4 regions of the Streptomyces sp. NBC_00210 genome follow, and region 1 is predicted to be linked to each of the others. Evidence: riboswitches for the same ligand, from Rfam matches in the RefSeq annotation. Region 1 holds a riboswitch; each other region holds the start of a gene.
What was found. A riboswitch is a leader RNA that binds a small molecule or an ion and turns the genes downstream of it on or off. The one in region 1 is predicted to bind cyclic di-AMP.
Positions count from the first base shown of each region.

Region 1 (7,245 bases):
GTCCGCCCGGCGCTCTCCGTCCGGACACCCGAGGTGCGCGGCACCGAGTGGACCTTCGCCGACGCCGCTCTGGACGGCGACGAACTGCGGCTCCGCTTCAGCGACGCCGTGCACGGCCTCGGCCTCACACTCCACCACCGCATGCGTGACGACTCCGATGTCATCGAGCGCTGGGTGACCGTCACTCATATGGGTGAGGGGCCCGGCCTGGAGCTGCTGCGGGCCGACGCCGCCGTCTGGACGCTGCCGCAGCGCGAGCGCTGGCGGCTCAGCCAACTGCACGGCCGCTGGGCGGCCGAGTCGCTGCTCGTGCGCTCCGAGCTCACCTATGGCGAGAAGGTGCTGAGCAGCCGCCGCGGCCACACCGGGCACCAGCACCTGCCGTGGGTCGCACTCGATGCGGAAGGGGCCACCGAGGAGCAGGGTGAGGTCTACGGCTGCGCGCTCGGCTGGTCCGGATCGTGGCGGATCTGCGTACAGCAGCTGCCCGACGGACTGGTGCAGATCACCGGCGGCGCGGGCTACGACGACTCAGGACTGCTGCGGCTCGCACCCGGCGCGTCGTACACCTCGCCCGTCTTCGCCGGGCTGTTCAGCGACGGCGGATTCGGCGGAGCCAGCCGCGCCTGGCACGCCTGGCAGCTGGCGCACATCGTCCCCGACGCAGCGAGGGACCGCCCGGTCCTCTACAACTCCTGGGAAGCCACCGGCTTCGACATCTCCGAGCAGCAGCAGCGCGAGCTCGCCCAGCGGGCCGCCGCCATGGGCATCGAGCTGTTCGTCGTGGACGACGCCTGGTTCGGGCAGCGCACCAGCGACCGCGCAGGACTCGGCGACTGGACCCCCAACGCCGAACGCTTTCCCCGTGGACTGGGGCCGCTCGCCGACGAAGTGCACGCGCTGGGGATGCAGTTCGGGATCTGGGTCGAGCCGGAGATGGTCAACGCGGACAGCGATCTCTACCGCGCGCACCCCGACTGGGTACAGCACCACCCCGGCCGCGTCAGGACCGAGTTCCGCAACCAGCTTGTGCTGAACCTCGCCCGCGAGGACGTACAGGAGTACCTCTGGGACCAGCTGGACGGGCTGCTCTCGAGCGCGCCCGTCGACTATGTGAAATGGGACTTCAACCGCTGCTTCACGGACGCGGGCTGGCCCGGCGAACCGTACCCGCAGAGGCTGTGGGTCGAGCATGTGCACGCGCTGTACGCACTTCTCGACCGGCTGCGCGCCGCGCATCCGTCCGTCGCTTTCGAGTCCTGCTCGGGCGGCGGCGGCCGGATCGACCTCGGGATCCTCTCCCGCACCGACCAGGTGTGGACCTCGGACAACACCGATCCGCTGGACCGGCTCGCGATCCAGCAGGGCTTCACCCAGCTGCACCCCGCGCGGGTCATGGCGGCCTGGGTCACCGACAGCCCCAATGTCCAGCTCAACGGCCGCGTCAGCACGCTCCGCCTCCGCTTCGTCAGCGCGATGGCCGGTGTGCTCGGGGTCGGCGGTGACCTCACCGAGTGGAGCGAGGAGGAGCTTGCCGAGGCGCGTGGCTGGGTGGAGCTCTACAAGCAGATCCGGCCGCTGGTGCAGCACGGCGAGCTGTACCGGCTCAAGCCGCCCGAGGGCGGGCTCAGCGCCGTGCAGTACGTCCGCGGCGACGAGACCGTCGTACTCGCCTGGCTGCAGGCTCAGCACTACGGAGAGCAGCCGCCGCGGCTGCGGCTGCGCGGCATCGACCCGGCGGCCGGCTACGAGTGCGTGGACACCGGCGCCGTACACCGCGGGGCCGTGCTGCTGCACCACGGACTGCACACCGGACTGAAGGGCGACCTGGACGCCACCGTGATCAGGCTGCGCCGCCGCTGAGGCGACTCGCGGCGGGACTGGCCAGAGGTAGCGCGGTGGAATTCCTCCGGCCAAAAAGGCGGGAATGTGGACGTAAGTGAGAGCCATCGTCATTAAATGACGCTTCTGTCCGAATTGGACGATTAGATATAACGTGCCCCGACTGTAAAGGAGATGGGTCACGACGCGTGAGCAGGATCATATTCGTGACGGTCTGTGGCGGCGTGCGGGGTGTGAAATCCCTTACCGGTCGGAGAGTTGCGGTTCCCGGGTCCACGGAGGGTGACGGGAAATTTCCCCTTGATGCCGCGGTGGCCCATGATCGGCGAAAGCAGTGGCTTGTTCCTTTTGATCCGGCTCGTTTAGCGTCACCGTCAATCCGGACGGACCGCCTAATCCTGCCGCCGCCCGGAATTCGAAACCCACCCACGCGTGGCAGGAGCGGGGGACCCAGGAAGTATGCCGATTCCGGACATCCGGGACGGCTTGGGGTTAAGTCGTGCATTTTGCGCGACCGGGCATCTCCAGCCCGAACCCGACAGCTCACCTCGCAGGCGCCGGAGAGGAATGCGCCATGCCCGGAAAGGGTAAGCACCGCCGTCCCAGGACCAGCCCGATCACCCGCGGAGTCGTCGCCGCCGGTACGGGTGGCGCCGCCATCGCCCTTCCGCTGATGGGCGCCGCCGGCGCCCATGCGGCCGGCCAGACCGCGCCCGCAGCGACCTCCCACACGGCGGTGACCGCCGCCACCTCGCAGGTGCCGACGACCGCCGCCGCGGCCCCGGTGGCCAAGAAGCAGGCCGCCCTCACCACCTACCGCGTCGTCGCCGGTGACTATCTCTCCAAGATCGCCGACGAGCACCATGTCCGCGGCGGCTGGAAGAAGCTGTACGAGGACAACCGCAAGCAGGTCGGCGACAACCCCTCGCTGATCCACCCGGGCCTCAAGCTCACCCTCGGCGGGAAGTCGAAGGCGAAGGCTCACGACGAGTCGAAGCCGCGCCCTGAGCGCAAGGCGAAGTCCTCCTCCGACGCTCAGGACTCCGCCTCGAAGGCCTCCGTGCAGTCCTCCTCCGGTGACTCGGCGAGCGCCTCGCAGACCAGCGGCTCCGGCTTCACGGCACCGGTCAGCGGCGCGACCGTGATCACTCCGTACCACCTCGCCGGCTCCATGTGGTCCAGCGGCTACCACACCGGTGTCGACTTCGCCGCCTCCACCGGCACCACCGTCAAGGCCGTCGGTCCGGGCACCGTGGTCTCCGCGGGCTGGGGCGGCGCGTACGGCAACGAGGTCGTCATCCAGCACGGCGACGGCAGCTACTCGCAGTACGGCCACCTCTCCTCGCTCGCCGTCTCCGCCGGCCAGAGCGTGAGCGGCGGCCAGCAGATCGGTCTGTCCGGCTCCACCGGCAACTCCACCGGTCCGCACCTGCACTTCGAGATCCGTACCGGCCCGAACTACGGCTCGGACGTCGACCCGCTGGCGTACCTGCGCCAGCACGGTGTCTCGATCTGATCCACCGGTCCAGCCGATCCCCTCGCGCCGAATCCCCCAGCGGCGCGAGGGGATTCGGCGTATTCCGGGTTGGGCGAAACTTGACCGGTGGCATAGATCACCCCTCGTCAACCCCTCCTTACGGTCGCGTAAGTCACACCCGTAAGGGAAAGATATGGACTCGTGGCAGACGATTCGAGAGACAAGAACAGTGGCGCATTCGGGTCGTACGCGGCTATCGGTGACAGCTTCACCGAGGGCGTCGGAGACCCGGGCCCCGACGGGACGTACGTCGGCTGGGCGGACCGGTTCGCGGTCCTGCTCGGCGACCGGATGCCGGAACACGCCTTCAGGTACGCCAATCTCGCCGTACGCGGCCGTCTCCTCGACCAGATCGTGGCGGAACAGGTGCCGAGGGCGAAGGAACTCGCCCCGGATCTCGTGACGTTCTGCGCCGGCGGCAATGACATCATCCGGCCGGGCACCGACCCAGACGACGTGGCCGAGCGCTTCGAGCGGGCCGTCGCCGAGCTCACCGGAGCTGTCGGCACGGTCATGGTGACCACCGGCTTCGACACGCGCGACGTGCCGGTGCTGCGCCATCTGCGCGGCAAGATCGCCACGTACACCGCGCATGTCCGGGCCATCGCCGACCGATACGACTGCCCCGTACTGGACCTCTGGTCGCTCAAGTCCGTGCAGGACAGGCGGGCTTGGGACGCCGACCGGCTGCATCTGTCGCCCGAGGGACACACCAGGGTCGCGCTGCGCGCCGCCCAGGTGCTCGGCATCGAAGTGCCCGCCGACCCGGACCAGCCGTGGCCGCCGCAGCCGCCGCGCGGCCCGCTCGAGGTGCGCCGGGACGACATCCAGTGGGCGCGCACGCATCTGGTGCCATGGATCGGGCGGCGACTGCGCGGCGAGAGCTCCGGCGACCATGTCGAGGCCAAGCGCCCCAATCTGCTGCCTCTGTAGCGGTGCCGGGTGCGGGTGCCGTGACGCACCCGCGACCCCGGCCGCTCTTCAGACTCGGTCCGAGTGGAGTTCAGCCGCGCTGATCAGCGCCGTGCTGCCCTCGCCCGTACAGGCATGGGCGCCCGCCAGCGCGCCGAGCCGGGCGCAGTCCTCCAGGTCCCGGCCTGCCAGCCGCCCGTAGAGGAAGCCGCAGACATACGCGTCGCCCGCACCGTTGGAGTCCACCACCGGAGCCGGCGGCACCGCCCCGGGGACGGGGCGCGGTGTGCTGCCGCCCTCACGGGTGAGGAGATACGAGCCCCCGGCGCCCGCCGTCGCTATCACCGCCTGGGCCCGTCCGTCGCGCAGGATCTCGCGCATCACCGACGCGATCCGCTCACCCGCGCCCGCCGCGCTGAGGAAGACCAGGTCCGAGCGGAGCGCGAACTCCCGTTGGTGGTCGGCCAGTCCGTCCCAGTCGTGCAGATCGGTGGAGACCGGGGTGCCCAGCTCCTCGATGTCGTCGTAGAGGAACCGGGCGAAGTTCACGATCGAGAGATGGACATGGCGGGCCCGCCGCAGATGGGGGAGGTAGACCTCGCGTGGCATCCGCAGGTCCGCCGGATCGCGGCCGTCGTAGAAGGACATCCGGCGGCCGGCGGGGTCGACGAGATTGACCGCGCGCCGGGTCCCGGCCGGGGAGAGCAGCGGCTCGAAGGCCACCCCGCCGGCCGCGAGCCGTTCCCGGACCTGCCGACCCGGCCAGTCGTCGCCGACGTAGTCGAGCAGGGTGACATTCAGTCCGAGTGCCCGGCAGCCCAGGGCCACATTGCCGCCGGTGTGGCCGGGCCATTCGCGGATCGGGCCGACGCCGACGGAGTCCGCGAGCGGGACGGGCAGCGATTCCACGCGGACGACCGTGTCCACGCCGCTGCCACCGACGACCAGTACATCGTGTGCGTTGTAAGGGAGTTGATCGGTCTGCTGTTGCTGCGACTGGTGCGACACAGTTGCCCAGTATGACCGCTCGGGGTTCAGCGTGCGGCGGCGGTCAGGGCTTCGCGCTCCACACCCAGCTCACGGGCGAGCGCTTCGTCGGTCCACTCCAGCATCGCGGCGCGCGAGAGCGAGCCCGCGTACGAGGTCATCTGCACGGCGAGCCCGTCCAGAAACGCCGTCAGCCGCCAGGCCGTTGCCGCCGGGTCCTCGCAGGGGAACTCGCCCGCCGCGGCGCCTTCCGCGATGACTTCCGTCAAAGCGGCCTTCCACTGCTGGTCGAGATCGCGGGCCACCTCCCGCAGCGCGGGCTCGCGCAGCGCGGCCGCCCAGCCCTCGATCCACAGCCGCCAGCCCTTGGCCGTGCCCGTCGGCGCGTACCAGCGGACCGCTGCCCGCAGGCGGCGCAGCGCGGAGGTGCGCCGGCCCAGCAGTTTGCGCAGATGGGCGAGATCGCCGTCGGCGGCGTGGGCGAAAGCGGCCGCGACGAGCTTCTCCTTGGTCGAGAAGTGGTAGAGGACCAGGGCATTGCTCACCCCGAGCGCCGAGGCGACGTCGGCGATGCGCACCGCCGCCACTCCGCGTTCCTCGATCTGCTCGACGGCAGCACTGAGCAGCTCCTCGCGCCGCTCTGCCACGTTCAACCGGACTCTTGCCACCTTCTCACCCTACACAGCCGATCTTGGACGCCGTCCGCACACCGTGGGCAGTCCCGCTGGTTGCCGAGGGAGACGAAGTGGGAGAATCCCTGCCCGGCAAGCGCCAGCAGGCGGCCGATCTCCAGCGCGAGGTTGCCGCTCTGCGAGACCAGGCCGACCCCGCCCGCCGGGAACTCGCCCCAGCTGAGCCGCAGTTCACTGGTCGTATCGACGACGCCCATGCAGTTGGGGTCGAGCAGCCGCGCCCCGTTCGCCTTCACCAGCTCCGCCAGTTCGTGTTCCTCCACCGCGCTGGTACCGGTCGAGGGGACCGTGCGGCGGGCCCTCCCCGTCAGGGCGCACAGGGCGTCGAGCGAAGCCGTCATCCGTACCAGCCGAAGTGCTCGGCGATGACCGGCAGCCGGTCGGCGACGATCGCATGCGCCGCGGCCCGCGGAGTCGTCCCGTCCGCCTGCGCGCGCGTGAGCATCTGGTCGACCAGCGCCCGCATCGAGCGACGGGTGTGCGCAAACGCCTCGTCCGCATCTGCCTCGATGTCCCCGAACAGGGTCCACCACCACCAGGCGTTCGTACCGGAGTTGACCACGACATCCGGCAGTACGGTGATGCCTCGCCGTGCGAGCAGTTCCTCCGCGTCCGGCAGCACCGGCATGTTGGCCGCCTCGACGATCCAGCGGGCCGTGATCTGCGCCTGGTTGGCGGTGTCCACCGCGTACGAGACGGCGGCCGGCACCAGCACCTCCGCGTCGACGGACAGCCAGGCGTCGCCCGGCAGCTCCAGGTCCTGCGGCCGCAGCGCCGTACGGTCGATCGTGCCGAACGAGTCACGCGCCGCCAGCAGCGCCTCGACGTCGAGGCCGTCCGGACTGGCGACCGTGCCCTTGATGTCGGCGACGGCGACGATCTTCAGTCCGGCCCGGGCGAGGAAGCGCGCGGTCGCGCCGCCCATCGTGCCAAGTCCCTGCACGCTGACACGCGTTCCCGCGTACCCCACACCCGCCCGGTCGAGCGCGACCAGCACCGACTCGGCGACTCCGCAGCCCCCGACGAGCTCGTCGAGCCCAATGCCGTCGACTTCGACACCGAAGGCGTCCGCGAGCCGCCGGCGCGCCGTCGTCTCGTCGTCGAGCAGCCGGTAGACGGCCTGGATGGAGGAGACAAGGCCGGCCTGGGCGGCCGCGCGGTCGACGATGTCCTGGGTGAGGCCGAGGTCCTCGCCGGTGGTCCACATCGACTCGATGTAGGGACGCACGGCGCGCAGATAACGGACCAGGATCCCGTGCGCCCGCGGATCCTGCG
Region 1 is NZ_CP108120.1:1,159,288-1,166,532, reverse strand. Features, by position in the region: gene OG729_RS05275 (alpha-galactosidase) at 1-1,863, shown strand, start outside; cyclic di-AMP (ydaO/yuaA leader) riboswitch at 2,256-2,412, shown strand; gene OG729_RS05270 (peptidoglycan DD-metalloendopeptidase family protein) at 2,417-3,358, shown strand; gene OG729_RS05265 (SGNH/GDSL hydrolase family protein) at 3,521-4,312, shown strand; gene OG729_RS05260 (carbohydrate kinase family protein) at 4,361-5,239, opposite strand; gene OG729_RS05255 (TetR/AcrR family transcriptional regulator) at 5,326-5,946, opposite strand; gene OG729_RS05250 (hypothetical protein) at 5,928-6,311, opposite strand; gene OG729_RS05245 (Glu/Leu/Phe/Val dehydrogenase dimerization domain-containing protein) at 6,308-7,245, opposite strand, start outside.

Region 2 (7,245 bases), 2.3 Mb from region 1:
TGAGGTAGGCGGAGAGCGCCGCGCCGATGCCCCGGCGGCGGTGTGAGGAGGCGACCGCGAGGCCGCAGAGCTCGGTCAGCCCGTCGACCGGGACCGAGCAGCCGCCCGCGGCGACCGGGGTGCCGTCCTTGTCGTCGACGGCGAGAGCCGCGACCCCGCCGCCCTCCTGGGCCGTGCGCAGCCATGTGATCTCGCCCTCGGTGGGCCCGCCCGTCTGCCCGTACGCGAGATGCTGCACTCCGGCCGCAGCGTGGTACTCGGCGTCGTCGGACGGTTCGACGATCGTGATCCCGTCCACCGGCTTCGGCTCGAGCAGACCGCCGGGCACGACCGCGAGGAGCGGCGCCCGGTTCTCCACGGTGAACCCGGCCGCCAGCAGGGCGGGTTCGACCTCGGGGGCGCAGGCCGGCAGAAACTCGAGGCGCGGTACGCGATCGAGCTCGCGGAACGTCTCGACGAGCGCGTCGATGTCCTCGCGTGTCGGGGTCGCGCCTTCGTCCGGTATCGCGTAATTTGCGGGCGGAATGGGCCAGTCCGGGTGGTAGCGGACGACGAAGGGGCCCACACGCCGGTGGTCGGGGGAGCGCAGCGTCAGCGCCCGGACGGAACTCTGCAGGTCGTTGTGTACGTCGAGGTCCATTCGGCGGATGCTATGCCACCCGCGTCGCGCCGGCGAAGGGCATTTGGTCGATCGGCGCGACACGGACGGGAGCGCCGGGGTGGGGCGCGTGGATCATCTGGCCGCCGCCGATGTAGAGGCCGACATGGCTGATGCCGGAGTAGAAGAACACCAGGTCACCGGGCGCGAGTTGGGAGCGGGACACCGGCTGTCCCGCGTTGATCTGGGTGTATGTGGTGCGCGGCAGCGAGACTCCGGCGGAGCGCCACGCGGCCTGGACGAGTCCGGAACAGTCGTAGGAGGTGGGGCCGGTCGCGCCCCAGACGTAGGGCTTGCCGAGCGCTCCGTAGGCGTAGGCGACGGCTTGGGCGGCCCGGGAGTTGGGGGCCCTGAGGGAGCCGCGGGACACGAGGGAGCGGTCGGCGCGCGTGGCCTCCGGGGAGCCGCTTTGGGAGAAGGCGCGCTGCTCGGCGGGGAGCCGGGCCAGCAGGCTTTGGGCGGCCGAGAGCTTCTCCTGGACGGTCGCCTTGTGCCTGGCCAGCTCTCGCTGGCGGTCCTTGAGCGCATCGAGCCGCTTGCCGGCCTCGGCCCGCAACCGGGCGATGTCCACGAGCTGTTGGTGCACCCCCGCGATGGCGCTCGCCTGCCGCTCGCCGACGCGCTCGGCGAGCGCTGCCCGCTCCAGATACTCGTCGGGGTCGGAGCTCAGCGCGAGCTGCAGCCCGGGGTCGATGCCGCCGGCCCGGTACTGGGCGGTGGCGACCGAACCCAGGGCGTTGCGCGAGGTGTTGAGCCGCTCGGTCCTGCGGACGGCCTCGTCGCGCAGCGCGTCCACCGACGTACGAGCGCTCGCGGTCCGCTCCTTGGCCCCGTTGTACCGCTCGGTGGCGGCCTCCGCCTCCTGGTAGAGCCTGTCGACCTTGGCCTTGATCTGCGCGGGGGTGAGCGCGGGCTCGGCGTGTCCGGTGCCGTCGAACGCGGTGGCGGTCGCAGCCCCGGCAAGCGCAAGCGTTGCGGCGGTACGGGCGGCGGGCCCGCTGAGCGGATGCTGCTTGGCTTTCCGGTGCGCTGCCACGAGGGCGTCCACGTCCTTCCGTCGTTCCTGCGGTCCGACTCCGGGTCCGACTCCGGGCGGGGGCCGGACCGGGGCCGGCGGCGGTCCGCACAGGGGGAGCGTCCCGCCGCCGGTATTTCTCGGCGGTGATGTCCGACGGCCGCCCGGGGGGCGCGGCGGCGATGGAGAGTCGGTCACCTGGGGAAGGACGCTAAACCTGAGAGTCACGGGAACGCGGCGCAAGGACCGAAGTTGCCCAAAGCTGGACAGGCGGGAGCGCTTTGTGCGAGCCGGTCTGATGCCATCGGCGCACATCCCCGTGCCGCCGTGACCGATGCGGCGAATGAGGCGCACCTGCCCTGAGAGGGGTGGTATGGCGACGGTTAGGCTCCGCCTCATGGACGTACTCATCAATGTCTTCGTCGCCCTGCACATCATCGGCATCGCGTCGCTGCTCGGCGGCTTCCTCACCCAGATGAAGGCGATGGGCGAGGGCACCGCCCGCTTCAGCCCGGCGATGCTGCACGGTGCGCTGACGATGCTGATAACGGGCGTGGCACTGGTGGGCCTGAACCAGGCGGACGATCAGCCGGTGAACAACATCAAGATCGGCGTCAAGCTGGCGGTCCTGGTGGTGATCCTGGGACTGGTCTACGTCAAGCGGGACGAGGAGAAGGTGGAGAAGGCGCTCTTCGGCGCGGTGGGCGGGCTGACCGTCACGAACATCTTCATCGCGACGCTGTGGACCTGATGCGCTGAGCCTGTCGGCGGACGGGACGCTTCGGACCTGATGTTGCGGGCATGACTGCGGACCTGATGTTGCGGGCGTGATGCTGCGGACGTGAGAACGCCCGGACCCGACGGGTCCGGGCGTTCGGCTGCGTCCGGGCTCAGGCCGGGCGCACGCTGCCGTAGATCGGCATGTAGTAGATCGACTCCTCGCGGACGTTCGCACCGGGCTTGGGCGCGTGGATCATCATGCCGTCGCCGATGTAAATGCCCACGTGGCTGATGTCGTCGTAGAAGAAGACCAGGTCGCCGGGGAGCAGGTCCTTCGTGGCCACGCGCGTACCGACCTTCACCTGGTCCCAGGTGGTGCGCGGCAGGTCCACGCCCGCCGCCTTCCAGGCGGCCTGGGTCAGCCCCGAGCAGTCGTACGAGCTCGGGCCCGTCGCGCCCCAGACGTACGGCTTGCCCAGCTGGGCGCGGGCGAAGGACAGGACCTTGTCGGCCTTGGCCGTGTAACTGCCGTCGGCGGTGCCGGTACCAGTGCCAGTACCGGTTCCCGTGCCCGTGCCGCTGTCCTGGTTCTGCTCCTGCTCCTTGCGCGCGGCCTCCGCCCTGGCGCGGGCCTCCGCCTCCGCCTTGGCCTTTGCCTCGGCCTGGCGGCGGGCCTCCTCCTCTTTCCTGCGCTCGATCTCGGCGAGCCGCGCCTTCTCCTCGGCGGTCAGCTTCGACAGCAGTGCGCGCGCCTCGGCGAGCTTCGCCTGGACCTCCTGCTTGCTCGTGCGCAGGGCCTTCTGGGAGGTCGTGAGCGACTCGAGGCTCTTCGTCGCCTCCGCCCGCTGCTTGGCGGCCGCGGCCCGCTGGGTCTCGTAGTCAGTGATGGCGCTGCGCTGACGGTCGGTCATCCGGTCCATCAGCTGGGTCTGGTCGAAGTACGACTCGGGGCTGTCCGCGAACAGCAGCGCGGCGGTCGGGGTGACCGCGCCGGTGCGGTACTGCGCGGCCGCGTAGTTGCCGAGCGCCCTTCTGGACTCGTTCAGCTTCTCCGTGCGCTTGGCGGCGTCGTCGAGCAGCTCGTCGACCTCGCGCCGCTTCTCGTCGGTGGATTCCTTGGCCTTGTTGTACTTCTCGGTCGCGGTGCCGGCCTGCCGGTACAGGTCGTCGACCTTCTTCTGCACCTCTTCGACGGAGGGCTTCGGTTCGGCGGGCGCCGCGTTGGCGCTCTGAGTCGACAGCAGGGTAACGCCGGCGATGGCTGCCGTCGTGAGCCCGACGGCGGGCGAGGTCTTCGCGGTACGGCTGCGTTGTTTGCGATGCGACGCCAAGGCCGGCATCTCCTTCTTCCGTGGACCGCCTACCGGGTTAGCTGTCGGGTTCGGGCAGAACGGAAGACGCCCTACGGACCGAATGAGACAGGTCCGATTCACCCCGGTTGTGCATGGTGGGTCCCCGGTTCCGAACTTCCTTGAAGGAAGCCCGAATTCGGCGCAGGCCGCCCGATTGGCGTGGATCGCCATGGGGGTACGAGCCGCCTGGACGAGCACGCTAGCCAACTCGTGTGGCCGCTGTGAAGCTTGATGGTCGATATGCCCGATACATTTTCGTGACCTTTTTTCAGCGCGGCGGGGATCGGGTTTCCGGTGTGCCTGTGCCATGACATGGCGAAGTGGCTCGATCGCGCAGGGTTGCCGGGCCGGATTCCCGTGCGGCATGCCAATGCGGCCGCGAGCTGTCAGCGCGGCGGCCTAGACTCGTAGAGCGATGAGCAGCCTCTTTGACGACAGCTTCCTGGCGGACCTCCAGCCCAGCTCGGAGCACGCCCCGCCACCGCCCGAGGACTCGGCCCCGGAGGAGATTCCGGACGATCTCTTCCAGGGCGCGTTCGACGTGCCCCCTGCGCGGGATCCGTACCACCGTGACGGCGCCCCGCGCACGGTCGTGGACCCCGCCGCCCTGCTGGAAGGGCTGAACGAACAGCAGCGCGCCGCCGTCGTTCACACGGGCTCGCCGCTCCTCATCGTCGCCGGGGCCGGGTCCGGCAAGACCCGGGTGCTGACCCACCGGATCGCGTATCTGCTGGGGACCCGCAGCGTCCACCCCGGGCAGATACTGGCGATCACCTTCACCAACAAGGCCGCCGGCGAGATGAAGGAGCGTGTCGAGCAGCTCGTCGGCCCGCGCGCCAACGCCATGTGGGTCATGACCTTCCACAGTGCCTGCGTGCGCATCCTGCGCCGCGAGTCCAAGAGGCTCGGCTTCACCTCGTCGTTCTCGATCTACGACGCCGCGGACTCGAAGCGGCTGATGGCCCTGGTCTGCCGCGATCTGGATCTTGACCCCAAGAAGTTCCCGCCGAAGTCCTTCAGCGCCAAGATCTCGAACCTGAAGAACGAGCTGATCGACGAGGAGACCTTCGCCGACCAGGCAGTTGGGGGTACCTCCCAGGCCGAAGGCTCTGGGGGAGGCTTCGAGAAGACGCTCGCCGAGGCCTACCGGATGTACCAGGCACGGCTGCGCGAGGCCAATGCCCTGGACTTCGACGACATCATCATGACGACGGTGCATCTGCTGCAGGCGTTCCCGGACGTCGCCGAGCACTACCAGCGGCGCTTCCGCCATGTCCTGGTGGACGAGTACCAGGACACCAACCACGCTCAGTACACACTCGTACGCGAGCTGGTAGGGACGGGCCAGGAGGATCTGCCGCCGGCCGAGCTCTGCGTCGTCGGCGACGCCGACCAGTCGATCTACGCCTTCCGTGGCGCGACCATCCGCAACATCCTCCAGTTCGAGGAGGACTACGCGGACGCGACGACGATCCTGCTGGAGCAGAACTACCGCTCCACGCAGACGATCCTCTCCGCAGCCAACGCGGTCATCGAGCGCAACGAAAGCCGCCGCCCCAAGAACCTGTGGACGAATGCGGGCGCGGGTGCGCAGATCACCGGCTATGTCGCCGACACCGAGCACGACGAGGCGCAGTTCGTCGCCGACGAGATCGACCGGCTGACGGACGCGGGCGAGGCGAAGGCCGGCGACGTCGCCGTCTTCTACCGTACGAACGCCCAGTCCCGTGTCTTCGAAGAGATCTTCATCCGGGTCGGCCTGCCGTACAAGGTCGTCGGCGGGGTGCGCTTCTACGAGCGCAAGGAGGTCCGGGACGTCCTCGCGTATCTGCGGGTCCTGGCCAACCCCGAGGACAACGTCCCGCTGCGCCGCATCCTCAATGTCCCCAAGCGCGGCATCGGCGACCGCGCCGAGGCGATGATCGACGCGCTCGCGCTGCGCGAGAAGATCACCTTCCCGCAGGCACTGCGGCGCGTGGACGAGGCGTACGGCATGGCGGCCCGCTCCGCCAACGCCGTCAAGCGTTTCAACGTGCTGATGGAGGAACTGCGCACGGTCGTCGACTCGGGCGCGGGCCCTGCTGTGGTGCTGGAAGCCGTCCTGGAGCGGACCGGCTACCTGGCCGAGCTGCAGGCTTCCACCGACCCGCAGGACGAGACGCGCATCGAGAACCTTCAGGAACTGGCCGCGGTCGCGCTGGAGTTTGAGCAGGACCGTGCCGAGGAGGAGGGCGCGGGCACGCTCGCCGAATTCCTGGAGAAGGTCGCGCTCGTCGCCGACTCCGACCAGATTCCGGACGAGGACGAGGACGGCTCCGGCGTCATCACCCTGATGACGCTGCACACCGCGAAGGGCCTTGAGTTCCCGGTGGTGTTCCTGACGGGCATGGAGGACGGCGTCTTCCCGCACATGCGCGCCCTCGGTCAGGCGAAGGAGCTGGAGGAGGAGCGGCGCCTTGCGTATGTCGGCATCACGCGCGCCCGCGAGCGGCTCTATCTGACGCGCTCGTCGATGCGGAGCGCCTGGGGCCAGCCCTCGTACAACCCGCCCTCGCGCTTCCTCGAGGAGATCCCGGGCCAGCACCTGGAGTGGAAGCGGACGGGGCCGATGGCCGCGCCCGCGGGTCCGACCTCCGGCATCGCCGCCTCGCTGTCGTCGTCGCGGTCGCGCTCGGGCGGCGGCGCTTCGGGCTTTGCCACGCGGCGTACGACCGACAAGCCGGTGATCTCGCTGGCGGTCGGCGACCGGGTCACGCACGACCAGTTCGGTCTGGGGACCGTGGTGGGAGTGACGGGGTCGGGTGCGGACGCGCAGGCGACGATCGACTTCGGGGACACGAAGCCGAAGAGGCTGCTGCTGAGGTACGCGCCCGTCGAGAAGCTGTAGCTCTCACGGCCAGGTCGGATCAAGGCCGTGAGCTGCGGTCCGACCGGGTCGAGGCTGTGGTCGTGGCTACGGTCGGGTCGAGGCTGTGGTCGTGGCTACTGTCAGGTCGGGTCGAGGCCGTGGCTGCGGAGCCACGGCAGCGGGTCGATCGCCGAGCCGCCGCCGGGCCGGACCTCGAAGTGGAGATGCGGTCCGGTGGAGTTCCCTGAGTTGCCGGAGAACGCGATGACGTCACCGGCCTTGACCGAACCGGAGCGGATCTTGGTGCTGCTGAGGTGGCAGTACCAGGTCTCGGTGCCGTCGGCCGCCGTCACGATCGCCATGTTGCCGTAGGCGCTGTTCCACTGGGTGCGGACGGTGCCGTCGGTCGCGGACATCACCTTGGTGCCGTACGACACCGGGAAGTCGATGCCGGTGTGCACGGACATCCAGTTGACGCCGGCCTGACCGTAGTACGCGCTCAGACCCTGCTGTGTCACCGGCAGCACGAACTTGGGGCGCAGCGCCTCGCGGCGCCTCGCCTCTTCCTCGCGCTTCTTCTTGTCCGCCTCCTGGCGCGCCTTGAGGTCGAGGCGTTCCTGGGTGCGGGAGGCACGGTCGCCGAAGTCACGGG
Region 2 is NZ_CP108120.1:3,507,979-3,515,223, reverse strand. Features, by position in the region: gene OG729_RS15800 (GNAT family N-acetyltransferase) at 1-640, opposite strand, end outside; gene OG729_RS15795 (NlpC/P60 family protein) at 651-1,694, opposite strand; gene OG729_RS15790 (hypothetical protein) at 2,071-2,424, shown strand; gene OG729_RS15785 (NlpC/P60 family protein) at 2,564-3,733, opposite strand; cyclic di-AMP (ydaO/yuaA leader) riboswitch at 3,736-3,897, opposite strand; gene pcrA (DNA helicase PcrA) at 4,161-6,632, shown strand; gene OG729_RS15775 (peptidoglycan DD-metalloendopeptidase family protein) at 6,734-7,245, opposite strand, start outside.
Region 2: it holds a riboswitch for cyclic di-AMP, as region 1 does, so the genes downstream of both, OG729_RS15785 (NlpC/P60 family protein) here and OG729_RS05270 (peptidoglycan DD-metalloendopeptidase family protein) in region 1, are expected to answer to the same signal.

Region 3 (7,245 bases), 4.0 Mb from region 1:
CGGCGGGGGCGGCGATACCGATCACCTTCGTCGTCTCCCGCACGATCATGCTGCGCCCGGAGCCGGTCCGGCGGGAGCGGGAACCGAAGCGGGAGCCGGAGCGGGTCCCTCAGGCCTGACGCTTGAGGGTGGCCGTTCGGCCAACCTCCGGTGACTGTGCGGGAGTTGAATTCCATGAGGGCGTCGCTGCTCGAGCTGGTGCGCCACGACTGGGCCGGTCTGCGGTGTGGGTGCGGAGAGTCGGGCGCGCACCTCCCGGAGACCTTGCCCTGGCCGCCCGCCTGAAGCGACACCAGTCGTAGCGGCGGCGTTTTGTCGCTCCGCGCATCCGCAACTGCGGAGGAATCGTTCGGCGAATCAGTGGCCCAGACCCCTGGGACTGCCTACCATCGATCACCGCAGGGTCTTGTGCACCGAAGCACAATCACGCCGGGAGGCTCCTTTGCACCGCCGCCGTCGCACCGCGCTCGCCGTCTCCGCCGCTCTCCTCTCCGCCGCGCCCCTCCTCGCCGCCTGCGGCAGCGAGGCCCACCCGGGCGCCGCCGCCGTCGTCGGTGGGGAGCGGATCGAGGTGGCCACCGTTCAGGCGAAGGTGAAGGACGTGCGCGCCGCACAGCAGCGCTCGCCCCAGGCAGCCCAGCTGATCAAGGACAGCGGGCAGCTCAGCCGCGCCAAGCTGTACGACCTCATCGTCGAGGAGGTCGTACAGCGCGCCGCCGACGACGCCGGGGTCAAGGTCAACCGCAAGGAGATCCTGGACGCGCGGGCCGCGCTCGTGCAGCAGTCGGGCGGCGAGGAGCAGCTGGCCGCCATGTATCTGCAGCAGCGCGGCGTCGCCCCGGACCAGCTCAACGACGTCGTACGCCGCGACATCCTGGTCAGCAAGCTCGCCACCGCTCTCGGCGCCACGAACACCCCCGAGGGCCAGCAGAAGCTCAACAAGGCCTTCACCGCGGCCGCCAAGTCGCTGGACATCGACGTCAACCCCCGCTTCGGCGTCTGGGACGACAACAAGCTCGAGCTCGGCAGCTACAAGGCTCCCTGGATCAGCCAGGTCAGCAAGGAGCAGGAGCCCGTCGAGGCCGGTGCGTAGGCCCTGTCCCGCCGATCTTGCCGGGCTCGCGTGCCCTGGCACTGATCCGGCCTGATCGACCGGACAGGAACTGGCCCGGGGTAGGTTCGAGGGGTGACCACCGAAGCACCCGTCGCCCCCGGCCGTATCGTCCTGCTCACCGCCAGCCACCGCGTGGCCCCGGGACTGCTGTCCTGGCCCGCGTGGCAGACGCTGCACGCAGCGGACCGGGTGCTGTGCGCCGACGAGGGGCACCCGCAGCTGCCGTATCTGCGCGAGGCGGGCATCGGGGTCGAGATCACCGCGCCCACCGCCCAGGAACTGGTCGACGCCTGTGAGGGCGGCCGGACCGTCGTGGTGCTGCCCTCCGGTGAGGGCGACCAGGCCCTGACCGACGGGCTCGCCCGGCTCGCCGGGTCCGGGCGGGTGCAGATGCCGGACCTGGAGCTGCTGCCGGGCTCGTACGACCTGCCCGGCGCCCGCCTCCTCGACCTCGTGCAGGTCATGGACCGGATCAGGATCGAGTGCCCCTGGTCCTCGCAGCAGACCCACAAAGGTCTCGCCAAGTACGGCATCGAGGAGGCGTACGAACTCGTCGAGGCGATCGAGGACGGCGACCGTGACGAGCTGCGCGAAGAGCTCGGGGACGTACTGCTCCAGGTCGTCTTCCACGCGCGCATCGCGGAGGAAGGCCGCGAGGAGGACGGTGCGGAGCCGTTCTCTGTCGACGATGTCGCCGGGACGATCGTCGAGAAGCTGATCCACCGCCACCCGCATGTCTTCGGCGACGAGAGCGCCGAGACCCCGGAGGACGTCAAGGAGCACTGGCTCCGCACGAAGGCGATAGAGAAACAGCGCGACTCGGTGACGGACGGCGTGCCGCTCGGCCAGCCCGGCCTTGCGCTGGCCGCGAAGCTCGCGGGCCGGGTCCGTACCGCGGGACTGACCGTGCCGCTGCCCGCCGGCGACGGCATCGGGTACGAACTGCTCGCACTCGCCGCCCGTGCCGAGGCGTCCGGCACTGACCCGGAGGCCGCGCTGCGGGCTGCTGCCCGGGCCTACCGGGATGCGATCCGGGCCGTTGAGGGGCAGGAGTGAGCGCTCAGCCCGAGCTGTTCACCTGGGAGTTCGCCACCGACCCCTACCCCGCTTATACCTGGCTCCGGGAAAACTCGCCGGTCCACCGGACCACCCTCCCCAGCGGGGTCGAGGCATGGCTGGTGACGCGGTACGCGGATGCCAAGCAGGCCCTCGCCGACCAGCGGCTCAGTAAGAATCCCGCGCATCACGACGAGCCCGCCCACGCCAAGGGGAGGACGGGGATCCCCGGCGAGCGCAAGGCCGACCTGATGACGCATCTGCTGAATATCGACCCGCCCGACCACACCCGGCTGCGCCGCCTCGTGTCGAAGGCGTTCACCCCGCGCCGGGTCGCCGAATTCGCGCCACGGGTGCAGGAGTTGACGGACCGTCTTATTGACGGCTTCGTGGCGAAGGGGGAGGCGGACCTCATTCACGAGTTCGCGTTCCCGCTCCCCATCTACGCCATCTGCGACATGCTCGGCGTCCCGCGAGAGGACCAGGACGACTTCCGCGACTGGGCGGGGATGATGATCCGGCACGGCGGTGGGCCGCGCGGAGGCGTGGCCCGTTCCGTGAAGAAGATGCGCGGTTATCTCGCCGAACTCATCCACCGCAAGAGGGAGGGCCTGCGGCAAGGAGGGGACGACGACCTCATCTCGGGCCTCATCCGCGCCAGCGACCACGGCGAGCACCTCACCGAGAACGAGGCCGCCGCCATGGCCTTCATCCTTCTCTTCGCGGGCTTCGAGACGACGGTCAATCTCATCGGCAACGGGGTGTACGCCCTGCTGTGCAACCCGGACCAGCGCCACAGGCTCCAGGCGTCCCTCGACGCGGGCGAGAGTGGCCTGCTGGCCACCGGCGTCGAGGAACTCCTGCGGTACGACGGGCCCGTGGAGCTCGCGACCTGGCGGTTCGCCACCGAGCCGCTCGTCATCGGCGGCCAGGAGATCGCGGCGGGCGATCCCGTACTCGTCGTACTCGCGGCCGCGGACCGGGACCCGGAGCGGTTCGCCGAACCGGACACCCTCGACCTGTCGCGGCGCGACAACCAGCATCTGGGATACGGGCACGGCATCCACTACTGCCTCGGTGCGCCGCTCGCCCGGCTGGAGGGGCAGACCGCGATCGCCACGCTGCTCAGGAGAATGCCGGACTTGCGGCTTGCGGGCGATCCGGCCGATTTGCGGTGGCGTGGAGGACTCATTATGCGTGGATTGCGCACCTTGCCCGTTGAGTTCAGGGCTCGACAGATCTGACGGCCTGTCAAGACTGTGACTTTCACGTGATCTCCGCTGCATCGACTTGTGACATGCGTTCGTATGCGGTTACTTTCACTGCCGTCTCGGCAGTCACGCGAAAGGCAACCGCATGCTCTCCGGTAATGGTCGACACCGCCGCCCCCGTCAGGCTCCGGCCATCGTTGTCGCGGCAGGTGTGACCGGATCGGCCATCGCGATCCCCCTTCTCGGTGCCGGCTCGGCCTCCGCCGCCGACGCCTCCATGTGGGACCGGGTCGCGGAGTGCGAGAGCGGCGGCATGTGGATGGCCGACCTCGGCAACGGCTTCTACGGCGGGCTGCAGTTCTCGCAGGAGACCTGGCAGAGCTTCGGCGGCACCGCGTACGCGGCCCGCGCCGACCTCGCCAGCCGCTCTCAGCAGATCGCGGTTGCGGAGAAGGTCCTGGAGGCGCAGGGTCCGGCGGCCTGGCCCGGCTGTGCGGCGATCGCGGGGCTGCAGAACGACGGCGCCGCGACCGGCGTCGACCCGGGCGTCCTGCCCCTGCCCGGGCAGAGCGCCCCGGCGGCGAAGGATGTGCCGGACGAGCCGGACGCGTCGGCGAAGTCGACCGGGCCGTCCGAGGCTGCGGAGTCGCCTGCCGAGCCGTCCGCCGAGCCGTCCGCGGACGCGACGGAGCCGACGACCCCCGATGCCACCCCGAGCGCGGACGCGGGCGTCGACAGCGGTAGCGGCAAGCACCGCGGCGAGTCCGCCCCGGAGGAGACCGAGCCGGGCAATGCGGACAACACGCGCGAAGCGGGACGTCATGCCTCGCGAAGTGACGGCCCGACACGCGCCGAAGCGGACAAGGGTGACACTTCGGACGTCCCGCCGGGCGAGTACACCGTCCAGGCCGGCGACAGCCTGTCCGCGATCGTCAACAAGGAGAAGCTGTCCGGCGGCTGGACCGCGCTCTACGAGGCGAACCGGCAGACCGTCGGCGACGACCCCGACCTCATCCTTCCTGGCCAGAGCCTCGATCTGGGCGCGAAGTAACGGCAGTTCGCGGGCTTATGTCCGAGTCTGCGCAAGTGAGACATGAGTCTCTTTGTCCCAACTGGCATGACTCGTCGGGCGGAATCGCTCATTCCGCCCGCTACCTGCGGAAACGAGTGTTACCGGAGAGGCGAGATGGGCGATTTCTCCCCGATGTTCATCTTTTGAACATCGGGGAGAGGTGTGTCTACGGTCTGACCGCTCGCCATCGCGGGCACCACTGACCGTCACGCCGAATCCTGCCGTCGGTCGGGGGGAGTAGTCGTCGCGTAGAGCGCCGAAGGCAGGAGCGGGGGACCCAAGGTAAGCGCCGGCCCCGGCCACTGAGAGGTGGTCACCAACCGGCTAGGGGTGAAGTCGCGCTAGGACGCACGACCGGGCAACTCACAGGCCCGAACCCGACAGCTCACCTCGTAGGCGTCGGTGAGGAGACGTTCCATGCTGTTTTCCAGCAAGGGCAAGCACCGCCGCCCGTCGAAGACCACTCGCATCGCCACGCTCGCCGGTGTCACCGGTGCCGCCGTCCCGCTGCTGGGCGCGACCTCGGCCTCCGCCGCCACCGCCGCCGAGTGGGACCAGGTCGCCCAGTGCGAGTCCGGCGGCAACTGGTCCATCAACACCGGCAACGGCTTCTACGGCGGCCTGCAGTTCACCAGCTCCACCTGGGCCGCCTACGGTGGCACCGCCTACGCCTCGCGCGCCGATCTGGCCTCCAAGGAGCAGCAGATAGCCGTCGCCGAGAAGGTCCTCGCGGGCCAGGGCAAGGGCGCATGGCCGAACTGCGGCGTGGGCCTGTCCAACGCCGCGTACGACGGCGGCTCCGCCGACTCCGGCACCACGCAGCAGGCGAAGCCCGCCCCGAAGCGCGCCGAGGCCCCCACCACCCGCTCCGCGCGCCCCGCCGCCCCGAAGCCCGCCGCCACGGCCAAGGGCGTCAAGAAGGGCGACGGCGAGTACAAGGTCAAGGCCGGCGACACGCTCAGCAAGATCGCGCAGACCGAGAAGGTCAAGGGCGGCTGGAAGAAGCTGTTCGACCTGAACAAGGACATCATCAGCGACGCCGATGTGATCTACCCGGGCCAGCAGCTCCACCTGAGCTGACCCGAGGACCCTGGCCCGGCAGCTCCGTCTGAGCCGGCCCAGCCCCCGGACTTCTGCCATCAGTTGTCCGGGACCGGACATCCGGCCCGCGGATTCCGGTGGACCCGGCGGCCCACCGGAAGCGGCGGACCCCCGTCCCCCCAGCCACCCCGGCCCGGCGCGTTTTCCCCCGAACGCGCCGGGCCGGGGTTCTGTCTGCCGCCCCCGTCAGCCGCCGCAGGCTGTTACCCGCTGGTAGACCTCGTACCCCTTTGTCCGCTGTCGCGAGCCTTGAGGTCCTTTTTTGTCCCAGCGGGCGGGCATCGGCCGGCCAGGGCCCTGGAGCCGGTTAGGCTCATGTCGCAAGGCCAAAGAGACCCTGCACTTCAAGCGTCACATCCCAGAAGGAGATGCTCGTGCCGTCCATCGACGTCGTCGTAGCCCGGGAAATCCTGGACTCCCGAGGCAACCCCACGGTCGAGGTCGAGGTTGGCCTCGACGACGGCAGCACGGGTCGTGCTGCTGTTCCGTCCGGCGCCTCCACCGGTGCGTTCGAGGCTCTTGAGCTCCGCGACGGTGACCAGAACCGCTACCAGGGCAAGGGCGTCGAGAAGGCTGTCCTCGCCGTCATCGAGCAGATCGGCCCGGAGCTCGTCGGCTACGACGCCACCGAGCAGCGCCTGATCGACCAGGCGATGTTCGACCTGGACGCCACTCCGGACAAGTCCTCCCTCGGCGCCAACGCCATCCTCGGCGTCTCCCTCGCCGTCGCGCACGCTGCCTCCGAGGCCTCCGACCTGCCGCTCTTCCGCTACCTCGGCGGCCCGAACGCGCACCTGCTGCCCGTTCCGATGATGAACATCCTGAACGGCGGCTCGCACGCCGACTCCAACGTGGACATCCAGGAGTTCATGATCGCGCCGATCGGCGCCGAGTCCTTCTCCGAGGCGCTGCGCTGGGGCGCCGAGGTCTACCACACCCTCAAGTCCGTTCTGAAGACCAAGGGCCTGTCCACCGGCCTCGGCGACGAGGGCGGCTTCGCGCCGAACCTGGACTCCAACCGCGCCGCCCTCGACCTCATCCTCGAGGCCATCAAGCAGGCCGGTTACGCCCCGGGCAAGGACATCGCGCTGGCGCTCGACGTCGCCGCGTCCGAGTTCTACAAGGACGGCCTGTACGAGTTCGAGGGCAAGTCCCGCTCGGCCGCCGAGATGACCGAGTACTACGAGGAGCTCGTGGCGGCCTACCCGCTCGTCTCCATCGAGGACCCGCTCTTCGAGGACGACTGGGCCGGCTGGAAGGTCCTCACCGACAAGCTGGGCACCAAGGTCCAGATCGTCGGCGACGACCTCTTCGTCACCAACCCGGAGCGCCTGGCCCGCGGTATCGAGGACGGCGCCGCGAACGCTCTGCTCGTCAAGGTCAACCAGATCGGCTCGCTGACTGAGACCCTGGACGCCGTGGAGCTTGCCCAGCGCAACGGCTTCAAGTGCATGATGTCCCACCGCTCCGGCGAGACCGAGGACGTCACCATCGCCGACCTCGCCGTCGCCACCAACTGCGGCCAGATCAAGACCGGCGCCCCGGCCCGCTCCGAGCGCGTCGCCAAGTACAACCAGCTGCTGCGCATCGAGGAGATCCTCGACGACGCGGCGGTGTACGCGGGCCGCTCGGCGTTCCCGCGCTTCAAGGGCTGAGGCCCGTAGGGTGCTTGACGCCCGCAAGGGGCTGAG
Region 3 is NZ_CP108120.1:5,163,466-5,170,710, forward strand. Features, by position in the region: gene OG729_RS23435 (GtrA family protein) at 1-119, shown strand, start outside; gene OG729_RS23440 (SurA N-terminal domain-containing protein) at 443-1,093, shown strand; gene OG729_RS23445 (nucleoside triphosphate pyrophosphohydrolase) at 1,187-2,170, shown strand; gene OG729_RS23450 (cytochrome P450) at 2,167-3,414, shown strand; gene OG729_RS23455 (transglycosylase family protein) at 3,527-4,432, shown strand; cyclic di-AMP (ydaO/yuaA leader) riboswitch at 4,698-4,867, shown strand; gene OG729_RS23460 (transglycosylase family protein) at 4,871-5,533, shown strand; gene eno (phosphopyruvate hydratase) at 5,923-7,209, shown strand.
Region 3: it holds a riboswitch for cyclic di-AMP, as region 1 does, so the genes downstream of both, OG729_RS23460 (transglycosylase family protein) here and OG729_RS05270 (peptidoglycan DD-metalloendopeptidase family protein) in region 1, are expected to answer to the same signal.

Region 4 (7,245 bases), 6.4 Mb from region 1:
TCGACTACAAGTTGTGCTGAGCGCCTGACCTCCCGCCCCCGCCGCCCGGGCAGCGGGGGCGCTGTCATGCCGCGGTTCAGTCGTACAGCGGTGACCGTTCGCCCTCAGCGAGCATCCGTCCCGCTTCCGGCACCTCGATCTGTACGTCCTGTACATTTTTTACAGGCCAGCGCCCGAGGAGCACGAGGAGAGGTACGTCATGAACCGCCCCGCCGCCCGCTATGTCCTGCCCGAATTCACCGAGCGCACCAGCGCGGGATCCCGCAGCCTCGATCCGTACTCGAAGCTGTTCGACGAGCGGATCATCTTCCTGGGCACCGTCGTCGACGACACCGCCGCGAACGATGTGATCGCGCAGTTCCTGCATCTCGAGTACACCGCCCCCGACCGAGACATCTCCCTCTACATCAACTCCCCCGGCGGCTCACTGAGCGCCATGTCCGCGATCTACGACACGATGCAGGTGGTCACCTGCGACGTGGAGACGACGTGTCTCGGACAGGCCGCGTCGACCGCCGCCCTGCTGCTCGCCGCCGGCGCCCCCGGCAAGCGGATGGCGCTGCCCGGCTCGCGGATCGTCGTCCAGCAGCCCGCGTTCGAGGAGCCGTTGCAGGGCCAACCCTCCGATCTGGAGATCCAGGCGCAGGAGTTGCTCCGGCTGCGTGACCAACTCGCACGGATGCTCGTGCGCCACACCGGCCAGACCTCCCAGCGGATCGCCGCCGACCTGGAGCGCGACACGATCTTCGACGCCGTCGAGGCCAAGAGGTACGGGCTGGTGGACCATGTGATCAAGAACCGCAAGACGTCATTGTCGTCCCACGGTTCGAGGTGAGCACCCCGTGCTGCCGCCCGAACTGCCGCCGCTGCCCGCGCTGACCCGCGCCGAGGGCGAACTCATCGACAGCTACCTCGAAGTGCTCGATCTGCTGGGGCGGATCAACCCGGCGCGCGGAACGCACACCTATGGTGCGCTCCGCGCCGCACAGGCGCTGGTCGGCCGGGCCAATGCGCTCAAGGACGCCCTGACGCTGATGCACATGCGCGGCGAGAGCGAGATCCATGCGACGACGCTGACCGAGGCACTCAGGGCCCTCGACGGCGAACGCCGGGCGCACCGGGTGACGATGCCGCCCGTAACGCTCAGTTGACGAACTCACCTCTTCCGTCTACGGCCATCAGGGTACTGGTCACGCTCCCCCATTCGATGTAATCACTGTCCCCCGAAGCCCTACGGACAACTTGCGCGGCACGGCTACCGATTTGGCGGAATGACTTGTTCCGCCGCTGGTGCAAGGGTCCTCGGGCGTCCCCTGCCGCCCCTCGAAACTGCCCTGTCCACCCGAACAGGTGAGTGGTGGTAAAGCTCACAAACTGCCGTTTCAGTTCGGAAATCCGGCATGAGTTGGGTCAAGATCCCTGGGACGACAAGCCCCCGCCACCGCGGCGGGGCGGTCCGGGCGGACGCCGAGTCCTGCCGCCGCACCCGGATGACTGGTCGACAGGAGTGCATCGGCAGGAGTGGAGGACCCAAGCACGACGGGGCAGCCGGAAGGTCGGCAGTCCCTTGGGGTGAAGCCGCAGCCGCGGCCGGGCATCTTCGTCCGTCCGAACCCGACAGGTCATCCTTCACAGGCGGCTGACGAAGGGTTGCGCATGACTGCGCAGATTCATGTCCCGTTTCTGATGGGCCGGGCGGGCGCCGTATCGGCCCTGACCCTCGCCGCCGTCGGCGGCTCGCTGCTGGCTCCGGGGGGAGCCTCCGAGGCATACGCGGCTACGACCCACGCGAGCAAGGCACTTCAGGTGGCCGCCTCCAAGAAGGGCGCACCGTACAAGTACGGCGCCTCGGGTCCGCGCCGGTTCGACTGCTCAGGGCTGACGCTCTATTCGTACAAGAAGGCGGGCAAGAAGCTCCCACGTACGGCCCAGCAGCAGTACAACAAGACCCGCCACATCTCGGCGTCCTCCCGGCAGCAGGGAGACCTGGTCTTCTTCCACTCCGGCAGCAGCGTCTACCACGTGGGGATCTACGCCGGCCGCAACAAGATCTGGCACTCGCCGAAGACCGGCTCCTGGGTGAAACTGGAAAAGATCTGGAGCAAGAGCGTGTGGTACGGCCGGGTGCGCTGACGGCCCGTTGACTGATGGTGCGCCGATCGCCGCTCATCACCGGCGGTCGGCGTACCGGGACCGCGGCGGGTCCGCACCCGGCGCCCGGCGCCTGGCACCCGCCAGTCGGCACCCGGCGCCCCGGCGTCAGTGCGCCAGCGGCTCGGCCAGCAGAGTCACGCCGAGCGCCGTGAGCGCCCCGCCGGTGACGCCTTCCACGGCGCGCGTGGTGCGCGGCCGACGCAGCCACTGCCCCAGACGGTCCACCAGCAGCGCCACCGCGGGGAACCAGAGCAGAGCCAGGACGACGACGATCGTGGCCAGCAGCAGAGTCCGCGGCAGCACCGGCGCACCGTCCGGCACAAACTGCGGGAGCAGGCTGAGGAACAGGACCGGCGCCTTCGGGTTGAGGACGTTGGTGAGGAACCCCTGCCGCAGACTGCGGCCCATGCCGTCGGCCGCTTCGCCCGCCGGATCCGGCACGGCGAGCGCCGGACGCAGGGCCGAGCGCACCGCCCGTACACCCAGGTACAGCACATACGCTCCACCGGCGATCTGAAGCGTGCGGTACAGCACCGGGACCGCGACCAGGACGGCGGCGAGTCCCGCGACTGCCAGCGCGGTGTGCACGAGCAGCCCCCCGGCCACACCGACGGCGCAGGCCACGCCCGTGCGCCGGGAGGCGAGCGCATTGCGTACGACGACGGTGAAGTCCGCGCCCGGCATGGCGACCATGCCCGCGGCGACCCCGGTGAAGGCAAGCAGCTGTGCGTCCATGCCGACCATCGTGGCCCGTCGCAGGGCTTAACGTGTACTTACAATCTTCTGGGTCTGCCTAAAGTGATGCTTAAGCCTGGCGGAGAGGGAGTGGCATGTACGACCCGACACGGCTGGCGGCCCTGGTGGCGGTCGCCGAGGCCGGTTCGATCACCCGCGCGGCCGCCCGCCTGGGCTACACCGCGCCCGCGCTCTCCCAGCAGCTGGCCAAGCTGGAGCGCGAGGCCGGCGCGGTACTGCTGGTGCGGCACCATCGCGGGGCGCGGCTGACGGCCGCGGGCGAGCTGCTGGCAGCGCGGGCCCGCCGGGTGCTGGACGAGATGGACCGGGCGCGTCATGAGCTGTCCCGGCTGTCCGGGCTCTCCGGAGGGCGGCTGCGGGTCGGCACCTTCACCACCGTCGGCGTCCATCTGCTGCCCCCGGTGCTGAGCGCCTTCCGCAGGGCTCATCCTGATGTGGAGCTCACCGTCGCGGAGTACGAACCACCGGACGGGGTCCTGGCGGTGGCGGCCGGCGAGGTGGATCTGGCGCTCACGCATGCGTACGAACCGGCCGAGCCCGCACCGCCGCCCGCCGGTGTGATCCTGGAGCCCCTGCTGGTCGAGGAGTTGGTACTGGTGACGGCCCCCGGCCATGCGCTGGCGGGCGGCTCGGGCCGGCTGCCGGTGGCCGAACTTGCCGGGCAGCCGCTGATCAGCAGCGCTCCCTCGCACCCGTCCCGAAAGGGTGTGGAGTCAGCCCTGGCACGGGCCGGGGCGAGTCCCGCCGTGGTGTGCGAGTCACCCGGCTATGCGCTGGTGTGCGCGCTGGTCAGCGCGGGGCTCGGGGTGGCGGTGGTACCGGAGATGGTCGCCTCGATGGCCGCGACACCGCTGGGCGTACGTCAGTTGGAGTCGGCGGGGTTCCGGCGGACGATCTCGGTGGCGCACCGTGGCGAGGTGTCGGGCCCGGCGGCCGAGTCGCTGCGGGCGCTGCTGCGGGGTGCGTTCGGCCGCGCGGGAAACTGACGGCCGGACCAAAAGCGCCGGGCCGGCCGACCGCGTCTCACCCGTCTCGATCGGCCGGGCCGAGAACGCCAGGCCGGCAAAGGATCATCGGCTCTCTGCCGGTCCTCGACCGGCCGACGCCGTGATCAGCTCTGTACAGGTACGGTCCACGGCAGGGCGATCCAGACGGTCTTGCCGCCGTCCGGAGTCGGAGTGACGGTGAGGTGTCCGCCGCACTCCGCGGTCAGGCTGCGGATGATGACCATTCCGCGGCCATTGTCCTGGCGGACGGCGGCAGGCAGCCGCTGCGGCCAGCGCGGGTGGCTGTCGGTCACGCCGATGCGCAGTTCCTCGTCCCGCTCCAGACGAAGGTCCACGGTGAAGGTCGGCGACTGGCCGAAGGTGTGCTGGACGGCGTTGGTGGCGAGTTCGGAGACGATCAGCCGGACGGTGTCGACGGCCTCGGTCTCAACCGGCAGGCCCCATTCGGAGATGACATGTGTGGCGTACCGCCGGGCCGCGGAGACCGAGGCGGGATCGCTCGGCAGAGTAACGGATGCTTCTTGGTGATCTGCCATGGCGAAGCTGTCCCTTTCCCACCGGGGCCGGGCTCCGACTCGTAGCGGAATTGCGAGGACGGCCACGGATTGTGCTTCGCGCCAGAGTGCCACTTAACACGCCGTCGGTGGCGAGGATCCACCAAGATATGCATATATCTGTCGCTCAAAGCGGTGAACTCTGCTACGCGAGACCGTATTTGGACGGCACACTCTCGCATTGATCCAGCCGGAAAGGAGCACAAGATGCGGCACGTCCCCGCGGTGCGCCGTCGCAAGCTCGCCGAGGAGCTGCGGAGGTTGCGCCTGGACGCCGGTCTCACCAGCCGGGACGCCGGCGGACTGGCCGGCTGGCACCAGTCGAAGGTGAGCCGCATCGAGACCGGCGTGAGCGGAGTCAAGGTCGCGGATGTGACGCTGCTGCTGGATGTCTACGAAGTCGCCGACCCTCAACTGCGCGTGCTGCTTCAAACCTTGGCGGACGCGGCCGACGGCTCGGGCAGCGGCTGGTGGCATGCGTACCGCGGGCTGATCCCGCCCGACTACCGGGACTTCATCAGTCTGGAGGCCCACGCCTGCGCGGCCCGCACCCTGGAGACCTCGGTCGTGCCCGGACTGCTGCAGACGCCGGACTACGCCCGTGCGGTGACCCGGGCGGCCCTGGAGGAGTTGTCCGCGGCGACCGTCAACTCGCTGGTGGACGTGCGGATCACGCGCCAGTCGGTGCTGTGGGGCGACAGGCCCCTGGAGCTGAGCGCGGTGCTCGACGAGGCGGCGCTACGACGCGAGGTGGGAGGCGGCCGGGTGATGCGGGAGCAGCTGCGTACGCTCGCGGAGACGGCACAACTGCCCCATGTGCACCTCCAGGTACTGCCGTTCTCGGTCGGCGGCTATGCAGGACTCACCACTCCTTTCGTTATCTTCTCCTTTCCGAACATTTCTGATCTGGATGTGGTTGTTCTCGACCATTTGACGAGTAGCCTCTACCTCGAGCGGAAAGAAGACCTTGAGGTGTACGGCGCCGCCTTCCAAGCGGTGCAGGCGCGCGCACTGTCACCAGCGGACTCATTGGATCTCATCGCCCGGATCAGTGACGGCGCATAGGGAGGCACCCTCCATGTCCGATTGCCTCACGCACGACGCATTACGGTGGCGGCGCAGCAGCCGCAGCACGGGGATGAACAACTGCGTCGAGGCGGCCCGGCTGCCCGACGACTCGCTCGCGGTACGCGACTCAAAGAACATCCGGCGGCACGCCCTGCGTTTCTCGCCGGGAGCCTGGAGCAGCTTCCTGACGGCCATCCGCGAGGAGGCCGTCAACTGACCACTGCCTGACGGTCAATTGACCGGCGCGGCCCCGGTGATCGTGGCGATCGCCTGGTCGATCTGCTGATCGGTGAGGTCGGCGCGTGCGGTGAGCCTGATCCGGGAGATGCCGTCCGGCACCGACGGCGGGCGGAAACAGCCGACGACAAGTCCGGCGTCCCGGCAGTCCGCGGCCCACCCCAGGGCGGCCTCCGGCGACGGCGCCCGTACGGACACCACGGCCGCGTCGGGTCGCGCAGCGGTCAGACCCTCGTCCGTGAGACGGCGGTGCAGCGTCGCCGCGACGGTACGGGCACGGTCGGCCAGCGCGGGCTCGCGGCGCAGCAGCCGCAGGCTCGCCAGCGCGGCTCCCGCGGCGGCGGGAGCCAGGCCCGTGTCGAAGATGAAGGTGCGGGCGGTGTTGACCAAGTGCTCGATCACCCGGGCGGGGCCCAGTACCGCCCCACCCTGGCTGCCCAGGGACTTGGAAAGGGTGAGCGTGGCGACGACGCCGGCGGCGCCCGCGATGCCCGCGGCGTTCAGCGCTCCGCGGCCGCCGTCGCCCAGCACGCCAAGACCGTGCGCGTCATCGACGAGCAGCGCCGCGCCGTGCTCTCCGCACGCCTGAGCGAGACCCGCCAGCGGCGCGGCGTCGCCGTCCACCGAGAAGACCGAGTCGGTGACCGCGAGGGCCCGCCGCCCGGGGTGCGCGTCGAGCGTCTTGCGTACGGCTTCCACATCGGCGTGCGGCACGATCGCGGTCTCGGCGCGCGAGAGCCGGCAGCCGTCGACGATGGAGGCATGGTTGCCCGCGTCGGAGACGATCAGTGAGCCGCGGCCGCTCAGCGCGGTCACCGCGGCAAGATTCGCGGCATAGCCGGAGGACAGCACCAGGGCGGCCTCGAAGCCGCAGAAGGCGGCGAGTTCCTGCTCGAGCTCGGCGTGCAGCGCGGTGCTGCCCGTGACCAGCCGGGAGCCGGTGGCCCCGGCGCCCCAGCGGCGGGCCGCTTCGGCCGCGGCGCCGGTGATCTCAGGACGGCGGGTGAGGCCCAGATAGTCGTTGCTGGCGAGATCCAGCAGCTCGGACTCGGCGGTGCGCGGCCGGAGCGTACGCACGAGGCCCGCGCGCTCGCGGCGGCGCGACTCGTCGTCGATCCAGTCGAAAGGATCCTGGGGCATGGTGATCCGGTCCTTTTGTAGGCAGCTCACAGACCCTAACCGGGGTCACTCGAGGAACGGATGTGGCCATGCACACACCTCAAACACGGTCTCTTGTGTGGTTCCTCCTTGGCCGCGGCGTGTGCCGTACGTCAGGATCGGCGCCATGGACCTGCTGAACACCCTGGTGGAGAAGGGGTTGCGGCGCGAGCTGCCGACCCGTGAAGAAGCGCTCGCCGTGCTGGCGACCTCCGACGACGAACTGCTCGAAGTGGTTGCGGCGGCCGGCAAGGTGCGCCGCCAGTGGTTCGGGCGGCGGGTGAAACTGAACTATCTCGTCAATCTGAAGT
Region 4 is NZ_CP108120.1:7,509,292-7,516,536, reverse strand. Features, by position in the region: gene OG729_RS34070 (lamin tail domain-containing protein) at 1-20, shown strand, start outside; gene OG729_RS34065 (ATP-dependent Clp protease proteolytic subunit) at 200-835, shown strand; gene OG729_RS34060 (hypothetical protein) at 843-1,151, shown strand; cyclic di-AMP (ydaO/yuaA leader) riboswitch at 1,469-1,653, shown strand; gene OG729_RS34055 (C40 family peptidase) at 1,657-2,133, shown strand; gene OG729_RS34050 (LysE family translocator) at 2,260-2,889, opposite strand; gene OG729_RS34045 (LysR family transcriptional regulator) at 2,985-3,896, shown strand; gene OG729_RS34040 (ATP-binding protein) at 4,022-4,453, opposite strand; gene OG729_RS34035 (helix-turn-helix transcriptional regulator) at 4,679-5,536, shown strand; gene OG729_RS34030 (DUF397 domain-containing protein) at 5,550-5,756, shown strand; gene OG729_RS34025 (8-amino-7-oxononanoate synthase) at 5,771-6,916, opposite strand; gene bioB (biotin synthase BioB) at 7,062-7,245, shown strand, end outside.
Region 4: it holds a riboswitch for cyclic di-AMP, as region 1 does, so the genes downstream of both, OG729_RS34055 (C40 family peptidase) here and OG729_RS05270 (peptidoglycan DD-metalloendopeptidase family protein) in region 1, are expected to answer to the same signal.